4 regions of the Oceanisphaera sp. IT1-181 genome follow, and region 1 is predicted to be linked to each of the others. Evidence: predicted binding sites of a transcription regulator. Region 1 holds the regulator's gene; each other region holds the start of a gene.
The links. The regulator sigma-54, encoded in region 1, starts transcription at its own class of promoters, with help from an activator protein. The targets are predictions, from matches to a motif close to TGGCACNGTTTTNGCTT.

Region 1 (2,203 bases):
AGCCTGTAGTTATTAAGCTTTAAAGTTATGTAAGTCTGTGGTTATTAAGCCTGTACTTATTAAACCTATGGTTTTTAAGGATAAGGTTATTCCGCCTGTAGGTGAATCGCTATCATAGCGATGCAGCTAACCTCCTGTGCGCTTGAGATAAAAGGACTTTTGATGGATATGGAAGGACTTTTGGGAGGAATTTTTCTTTGTTAAAGCCAACGCTTCAATTACGTATGGGCCAGCAGCTGACCATGACGCCGCAGCTGCAACAGGCCATTCGCCTCTTGCAGCTGTCGACGCTGGAGCTGCAGCAAGAAATTCAATTGGCGCTAGAAAATAATCCCCTGCTCGAGCAAGAAGAAGCCGAAGAGCACGAGTATGACGACGCTGAACTCGATCCGCTGCCCAGCAGCCCAGACGAGCAACTGGCCACCGACAAAGCCATGGAACAGCATACCTTGTCTGACGAGATGCCCATGGACACTCAGTGGGATGATATTTATACCGCCTCGGCGGGTACCAGTGGCACCGGCGGCTTGCCCGCTGGCGTGGAAGACACCGTCTATCAAGGCGAAACCACCGAGACGCTGCAAGATTATCTGCTGTGGCAGATGCAGCTCACGCCCTTTAGCGAAACCGACCAAGCCATCGCCTTGGCCATTATCGATGCCATCGATGAGGCCGGTTATTTAAGTTTAGATATAGACGGCATTTTGGCCTCTGTGAGCGGTGGCGAGCAGCATATAGAAGCGGACGAAATAGAGGCGGTACTGAAACGTATTCAGCACTTTGATCCGTTAGGCGTGGCGGCACGCAGCGTACAAGAGTGTTTGCGTATTCAGCTGGAAGCCCTGCCCGCCGCAACGCCTTGGTTAACTGAAGCACAGCTGCTGATTGAGCAGCACATGGACTTGCTCGGTAATCGCGACTATCGCACCCTGCAGCGCCTGACCAAGCTTAAAGAAGATGAGCTCAGAGATGTATTGGCCTTAATTCAGCAACTTGAACCTCGCCCTGGCAATAACTTGCTGCAACACAACTCTGAGTATGTCATTCCCGATGTAGTGGTCACCAAGCAGCAAGGGGTGTGGAAAGCTGAGCTTAATATGGAGGCGCTGCCCAAGGTGCGGTTAAATCAAACCTATGCGGCCATGGGGCAGAGCAAGCAAGGCAGCGATGGCCAGTTTATTCGCCAACATACCCAAGATGCTAAGTGGTTTATCAAAAGTTTAGAAAGCAGAAATGAGACCTTGCTCAAGGTTGCTAATTGTATTGTCGACCAACAACAGGCATTCTTTGAGTACGGAGCCGAGGCCATGAAACCCATGGTGCTCAATCAGGTAGCGGAAGTGGTTGAGATGCACGAATCGACTATTTCCCGCGTCACTACTCAAAAATTTCTGCATTCGCCCAAGGGTGTGTTTGAGTTAAAATATTTTTTCTCTAGCCATGTGGCCACCGAAAGTGGCGGAGAATGCTCTTCTACGGCGATTCGTGCCTTTATTAAGAAATTAGTCGGGGCAGAAAATCCGGTTAAGCCATTGAGCGACAGTAAAATCGCGCAATTATTAGCCGAACAGGGGATACAGGTGGCCAGACGGACCATAGCCAAGTATCGTGAGTCGTTGGCCATCCCCCCTTCCAATCAGCGCAAACGCCTGTTGTAAGGTGAACCAATAAGGAAGACTTTATGCAAATAAATCTGACTGGCCACCATGTAAATATCACAGACTCATTACGTGACTATGTGCACAGCAAATTCGCCAAGCTGGAACGTCATTTCGATAATATCACCATAGTGCACGTGGTACTGACGTTGGAAAAACTGCAGCAAATTGCCGAAGCCAAAATTAATCTGAGTGGAGGTGAAATTTTTGCCACTTGTCAGCAAGATGACATGTACGCTGCCATCGACGGTTTGTTTGACAAACTCGATCGCCAAGTTATTAAACACAAAGAGAAGCTAAAGCAAAAATAACTATGGAAGTCGCCGATATATTAAGCAGAGATTGCACGCGTAGTGCCATCCCCTGCACAAGCAAAAAACGGGCGCTGGAAATTATCAGTGAACTCGCAGCCCAACACCTCAACATCAGCAGTCAACAATTGTTTGACTGCCTTTTGGCACGGGAAAAAATGGGCAGTACGGGTATAGGTAACGGTATTGCCATTCCTCATGGCCGCATTAGCAATGACAATCAAGCCACGGCCG
Region 2 (2,203 bases), 680 kb from region 1:
TTCACCACATCATGCTTTTTAAAGGACCAAGGCGCTTCTACGCGGTATTGCTGTTGTAATAATCGCTCGCCGGTAAAGCTGTCTTCTAAGGTGACGGACAATACAAACTGACGGGGCTGCTCTTTAAAGCGCCATTGCACCCAATCACCGTCTTCCATGCTGATGTCGTTCAGCACGCCGCTGAGCAGTAATCGTGATTGTTGTTTTTGCGCTAATACGTCACTGCCTTTACGCAAGCCTTGGCTGCGGGGCAGTTGGGTATCGGTAGTAATTTGATAGGGCAGTTGCGTCATCAAATTGACGTTCGGCGTTAGGTGCTGAGCCAAACGGGCGGCGGTGGCGTTGCCTAATTCATAAATTTGGCCAAATCGACCTTGATCCGGATGCTGAATCGCAAAGCTAGTGAGGCTAATACCCGGACGATAACGACTGGCACACTTGGCTTGCACTTGTTGCGGGTTGGGCCAAATGTCGGCCCGCACGGTTAGCCATAAGCGGCCTTGAGCACTGCGCTCGTTTAGGATCACATAGTCCATTAGCTCGCCTTGGGCGGCAATGTCGAGTTGCTGGCCAGAGAGCGCGCCGTTAGTGACCGATTGCACCGTAGTAATGGACGCGCCGGCTTGCAATAGGGCATCGGTAAGCGCTTGCTCGAGCGCTTGTTGGCGCGCGGTTTCTGCACCTTGGCTCAGCAATGCCGAGCCTTCCGCTTGATACCAATCGGCATTGGCCGCAAACGGCAGTGCCAGCGGCAACAGCAAACACAATGAGGGCAAAAGGGCTTTTATTGACACGGTCGCATCCTGAGTAACACCGAGGCCAGCATTAAGTTGGCGCGGTGATCAATTGTTGGCAAGGATTATGCAAAAACCTTGCCTAATAAGTACAGTAAAAGGCGGCTTAGCTGTTAATGACGTTTTAACACTGGTTTTGGTTAGGGTTTATGGGTATATCTAGCCGCTCGATATAGACGCCGCGGTAATAACGGCAGTTTTTTGCCGCTTGTCTTGTTTTAGATTAATCGCTTTTGTTTGCAGCCTGTTGGTGAGTGAGCGAACAGCCTTAACCGTAAAGTTTGCCGTCGCTTGGCCGATAGCTTAACCAGTCGACAAGTGTCATTTATTTAATGGGAGTCATGATGAGTAAACCTCTTTTTCTGCTGGTGGTACTGGGGCTAACGGCCTGTACTTCCTCAGGAGAGCAGCAGTTTGATGCTAATAATCATTATCTGCCCCACGATCATGCATCCCACTATATTAATCGCAAGCCTCTGGGGCCTTTAGTGCAGCCAGAGGTGTCGCCGCGCCACAGCCAAGATGGAGTGCCGATGCGCATGAGTGCAGGCACCCGCAGTGCTTATTTACCGCAGGCGGGGCCGTCTTTGGTGGGCGGGCAAACCCAGCTGCAACAGCATATGTCGGCTTTGGCTTATCGTTTGGTGTCCAGTGCGCACAAGTTGAATACTCAGTCGGGCATTGCCGTGAGCGGCTTTGTGGATCAGCAAGATTATAACAGCCAAGATGACTTTAGCCGTTTGTTGTCTGAAACCATGATGTTTCAACTCAATCAATATGGCTTGCGGGTAGTGGACTTTAAAACCTTGCCTTTTATCCGTATTACGCCAGAAGGCGACATTACTACCAGTCGTGATTATCGCCAGCTAAGTGGCCGCATCAATGCGCAGTATTTGGTACACGGCACTGTGAGTGAAACCACCGGCGGGCGGTTAGTGAACGCACGTTTGGTGTCGATGGCCGATAATAGCTTGGTTGCCAGCGCCCAACAGTTTATTCCTGAATATCTAGTCGCCAGCATGCTTAAAGCCCAAGGCCCGGAGCCCAGAGTGCAAGTAATTACGCCTGAATATAGGAGCCGTTATGCTAAGTAAGCGCGGGTTATTAATGTGCTTAATGCTATGGCCCTTAATGGCCTGCAGCACTCAACAGGGCGGCCCTAAAGCGGCTAAAAATCATATCTATGCGGTGGGCTATGCGCCCATTAGTTTGCAGCAGCCGGTGGATCCCCAGCAAAAACTGTTACATGCCATGCGTGCCTCTAAGTTAGATGCCTATCGAGAGCTAACCGAGCAGTTAAGTGGGGTGATGACTTCAAGCTCCAGCATTACCAACAGCAATATTTTGCAAGACGGTGCGGTGAGCAACAGCAGCCGAGGTGTAGTGCGCGGCGCGCGGGTAGTAAACAG
Region 3 (2,203 bases), 690 kb from region 1:
CGACATATTAGAGGCCTTCTAAGTCTTGCTCAAAACGTGAGATATTGGCGGCCAGTCGGTCACTGTCTACTTGGTAGCTGCCTTCGTTGATGGCTTTTTTCAGTGCCTCTAAGCGGGCGCTATTATCCGGTGCCGGCGTGTTAGCCAGCGAGTGCTGCACTTGACTCAAGCGCTGAGCCTGCGGCGTTAGCGTGACTGAGTCTTGCTTAGGCGCCACCGTATTGGGCGTGTTGCTTGGCGCGGCATCTGTGGCCACGCTTTGCTTATATTTGTTGTTGGTCAGCGGCGTACTGGTGCTGATCCCTACGGGTAATTTGTCGATAGCCATGATGTTAATGTCCTATTCTGCTGCTGCGTACAAGGGGTATCGGCTTGTTTGTTGATAACTTTAGCAGAATTTACAACTTAACCTGCACCTGACCGGCGGCCACAATTTGTGCGCTAATTTCTCGGCCCGAGTTAACATTGCTGATGCGAATGGTGTCATTAAAAGAGCCATCCTCTTTGGCCAAACCATCGGTTTTTATGCTGAGCCCACCGGTTTGCGCCAAAATACTGACTCTGTCACCCTTGCATACCACGCATAATTGACTGCTTAAAATCGGTTGTCCGGCGCGCAAGTCTCGTTTGCTGCGTGAGCCAATAAGCTCACTCGGGTTGCTAAATACACCGCCGCGCAATAGCACTTCATCTTGATAATCCACGCTCAAATGCTGCGCTTGCAGCAAGGTATTACGTGTTATCGGGTCGCTGGCCGTTACCACCGGCTTAAGCACTTTTACTCGCACTGGCACAAAGATTTCCCAGCTGGGAGTTTCATGACACTGCAAAAATACGTGCGTATTGCGCTTCACATCACCGGCACCGCGAATATCGGCGGTAAGTTGGCCTAAACATTCGGTCAAGGCTATGCGGGTATCTATGCTGGCGGCAGTCACTTCTAGTTTGTCGTCCGGCTGCAAGGGCACTAAATCTCGCACATAGTCTTCGGCGTAGCGGCGAATTTCATCATGCACATTACTGGCACCCAGCGTTTGCGCCTGTAATGGGCCCATATTGGCTGAGAGCAAGAATAGGATAAAGACGGGCAAGTTTGATAAATTGCTCAAACTGCGCAAGGCTGCGCTTAAGGGTAAAAAAATTCTGTTAAGCATTCTTTCCTCTTGGCCGATATAAAAGCAGTGGCTCATGTCACGTAGTGGCTGAGCGCTGTTGGCGTCGGTCATTAGCGGGTGCTAAGCTAACGCTCGGTTCGCATAAATCAGCGCTATCAATACGCACTACCTATAAGCATACTTATCGCATAATGCATAAAACATGCCATGGACGGACAAGCATACCACGGCCTTAATGGAGAAACTGTATGGCGGGCGTACTCGACTCGGTAAACCAAAGAACACAACTGGTGGGTCAGAACAGGTTGGAATTATTACTGTTCAGGCTTAACGGGCGTCAACGATTTGGCATTAACGTGTTCAAGGTTAAAGAGGTGTTGCAGTGCCCTAAGCTGACGGTATTGCCGCAGCGTAATGCCGTTATTAAAGGCGTGGCTAATATACGTGGTAAAACCATCTCTATTATTGATATCAGTAAAGCCATGGGCGGGCAACCTGTTGAGCAGACTGAGAATAGCTTTGTGATTATTTCTGAATATAACCGTTCGGTGCAGGGTTTTTTAGTAGGCTCGGTAGACCGTATTGTGAATATGAATTGGGAAGCTATTTTACCGCCGCCTATAGGAACAGGCCGCTCTAATTATATGACTGCCGTTACTGAAATTGACGGTGAGCTAGTAGAGATATTAGACGTAGAAAAAATTCTCGATGAAATTGCGCCGCGCAACGTTATAGTTAAACAAGAATTGGTTGATGAAGTCTCTCATTTAATGACTGCCGAGCAAAAGCCCATTTTAATTGCCGATGACTCTTCTGTTGCCCGTCGTCAAATTCAAAAAACCATGGAAACACTGGGCCTGGAATGCATAGTGGTAGAAAACGGCAAGCTGGCGCTCAATAAATTGCGTGAGTTAGCAGCCCTTGGTCCGATTCTTGAACAGTTGTCTATGGTGATTTCTGATGTAGAAATGCCAGAAATGGATGGCTATACCTTAACGTCAGAAATTCGTAGTAATCCAGCCCTTAAAGATCTGCATGTTATTTTACATACCTCATTAAGTGGTGTGTTTAACAAAGCATTGATTGAA
Region 4 (2,203 bases), 880 kb from region 1:
ATATTAGGCTTAGGTAATTGGGCCAGCTCGGCAATCACGGCGGTTTTGGTTGCTGCATAGCCATGTTCAGCAAATACGCGGCTCGCGGCTCGTATAATAATTTCTTCGTTTTTGGCTCTGATCCGAGACATAGTGTCGTTGAACTCCCTATCATTCCGTCGGTATCTTAGCTAACCCTACCCGAATTTCGGCTGAATTTAATCAAAAAAAAGCGCCCTATAAAATGGGCGCTCAGTAGGAGTAACATTAATATTTTGCAAAATTATTCTGCAATCAACATTACTCTGCTACTAATACATCAGATTAGCTGGTTACGACTATACACATTTAAGCTACCTTGCCGCCATGCTTATACCCGTGAATTTATGCAGTCTTATTTACAATCAGCAATTAGCTCAGCCAGTTCTACACCGGCTACGGCGCACAGCTCGTCTACATCAGGTGTATCGCCACTGATGCCCACGGCACCAATAATTTTATTCTGTGCATCACGGATTAATACGCCACCCGCTGCTGGAATAATATGGCCTTGAGCCATCACGTTTACCGCGGCGACAAAAGCAGGACGGGCTTCGGCTACTTCAGCCAAACCACGAGAGCTACGACCTAAGGCCACGGCACCCCACGCTTTACCTTTGGCAATGTCTGGGCGCAATAAACTGGCACCCTCTTGACGCTGCAGCGACACCAAATAACCGGCGCTGTCTAATACAGCAACTGTCATTGGTGCAGCAGAAATTTCTAACGCACGCTGTAAAGCACCACGGGTAATGGTCAACGCTTGTTCAAGTGTTACTGAGCTCATTTTCTCGGACTCCCTGTCGATATTCTAATAGTCGAATCTAGTGATAAAAATTAATTGAGCACTAATAAAACATAAAACACGCCAAATGTTAAGATCTTTTATATGATCTTTACGTTAAGGTAACTTAACGCCTCGCTTATTTAGCCATTATTCATTCAGTCTTAAGCTTACCGATCTTTCTCTGTTTATGGGTTAAAAGACGTTAACATGGTGCTAATGGCATATATATTGCTTTATGCCGTGAGGCTCGGCAGTTTTCTTAGCTCGCAAGTCAGTGCTGACGCCCGCCCTTTTACGGAGAAAAATATGTGGGATTTACGACAAATATCGTCCTTTAATCGCTTTATGTGCTGGTTGCTGTTGAGCAGTACCTTAATCAGCTTGCTGCCTAACACGCTATTTTCCGGCGCCTTTGGCCTGTGGCTGCATGATTATCGCCTGCTATTTATATTAGGTATGGTGGGGGCTGGATCCTACTTTTTATCCCATACGGCCATCATAGGATTTCAGTATGTGTTTTATCGTAAGCAGCGTGTGATGCAACAACGGCTCTTGAAAGAGTTATTGGATTATTTGGATGCCAATGAAAAAGCCGTATTGCGTGAGTTTGTTATCCAGCGCAAAAGCGTCATTAAATTGCCAGTGACTGAGCCTGCCGTCAAAAATTTGTTAGAGCAAGGCATCCTCAGCTACGCGTTCGGCGAGCCCGGCGAAGCTGGCCTAAATGCCATTAAGCCGTTAATGATCGCCATTGCCGCCCGCCCGCTGCTGACTTTTAAGGTGTTAGGGCTAAATCCGGCCAATATGACCGAAGAGCAAAAGAGCTTAATCATGAGTGACAGACCCAAGTACGCTTACAAGCAGTTAGATAGGCATGGCTAAGGCTGAAAACAACGCTCTACGCCGTACGCGATACGTCAAAACATTCTGAACCAGCCGGAGACCAACGTAGGGCGTACAGCGTAAGGCGTTTTTACCGCTATCTCTTAGCTATTCCTTCGTTCTTTCTGCTAAGTAACCTTCGTAATCCGGTATACAAATACTAAAATCCTGACTCATTTGCATGCTGTCCATCAGCATATCCGCGGTCGACACATTGGTGGCGACGGGAATATTCCACACCGTGGCTAAGCGCAACAAGGCCTTCACATCGGGGTCGTGAGGGACCGCATTCAGCGGATCCCAGAAGAAAATCAACACATCGATTTTGCCCTCGGCAATCAGCGCACCCAGCTGTTGGTCTCCGCCCATGGGGCCAGACATCAAACAACGAACCGGCAAGCCAATCTGGCGGCTCAGCATGCTGCCGGTAGTGCCTGTAGCATAGAGATGATGCAACTTGAGAGCTTCGGCACGCCGCCCTACCCATTCCAGTAATTGGCTTTTTTTATGGTCGTG

Region 2: R0134_RS10505 (FlgO family outer membrane protein) is a predicted target of sigma-54. The motif match lies at 851-867, and genes of this name have one in related genera.
Region 3: flgA (flagellar basal body P-ring formation chaperone FlgA) is a predicted target of sigma-54. The motif match lies at 1,307-1,323, and genes of this name have one in related genera.
Region 4: R0134_RS01660 (superinfection exclusion B family protein) is a predicted target of sigma-54. The motif match lies at 1,023-1,039, and genes of this name have one in related genera.

The regions. Positions count from the first base shown of each region.
Region 1 is NZ_CP136856.1:3,042,598-3,044,800, forward strand. It holds gene lptB (LPS export ABC transporter ATP-binding protein) at 1-9, shown strand, start outside; gene R0134_RS13510 (RNA polymerase factor sigma-54) at 225-1,658, shown strand; gene hpf (ribosome hibernation promoting factor) at 1,682-1,969, shown strand; gene ptsN (PTS IIA-like nitrogen regulatory protein PtsN) at 1,972-2,203, shown strand, end outside.
Region 2 is NZ_CP136856.1:2,359,661-2,361,863, reverse strand. It holds gene R0134_RS10510 (flagellar assembly protein T N-terminal domain-containing protein) at 1-794, opposite strand, end outside; gene R0134_RS10505 (FlgO family outer membrane protein) at 1,139-1,888, shown strand; gene R0134_RS10500 (LPP20 family lipoprotein) at 1,878-2,203, shown strand, end outside.
Region 3 is NZ_CP136856.1:2,350,669-2,352,871, forward strand. It holds gene R0134_RS10450 (flagellar protein FlgN) at 1-6, opposite strand, end outside; gene flgM (flagellar biosynthesis anti-sigma factor FlgM) at 8-328, opposite strand; gene flgA (flagellar basal body P-ring formation chaperone FlgA) at 399-1,154, opposite strand; gene R0134_RS10465 (chemotaxis protein CheV) at 1,364-2,203, shown strand, end outside.
Region 4 is NZ_CP136856.1:355,074-357,276, reverse strand. It holds gene R0134_RS01670 (TetR/AcrR family transcriptional regulator) at 1-131, opposite strand, end outside; gene R0134_RS01665 (GlcG/HbpS family heme-binding protein) at 374-805, opposite strand; gene R0134_RS01660 (superinfection exclusion B family protein) at 1,112-1,687, shown strand; gene R0134_RS01655 (methylglyoxal synthase) at 1,796-2,203, opposite strand, start outside.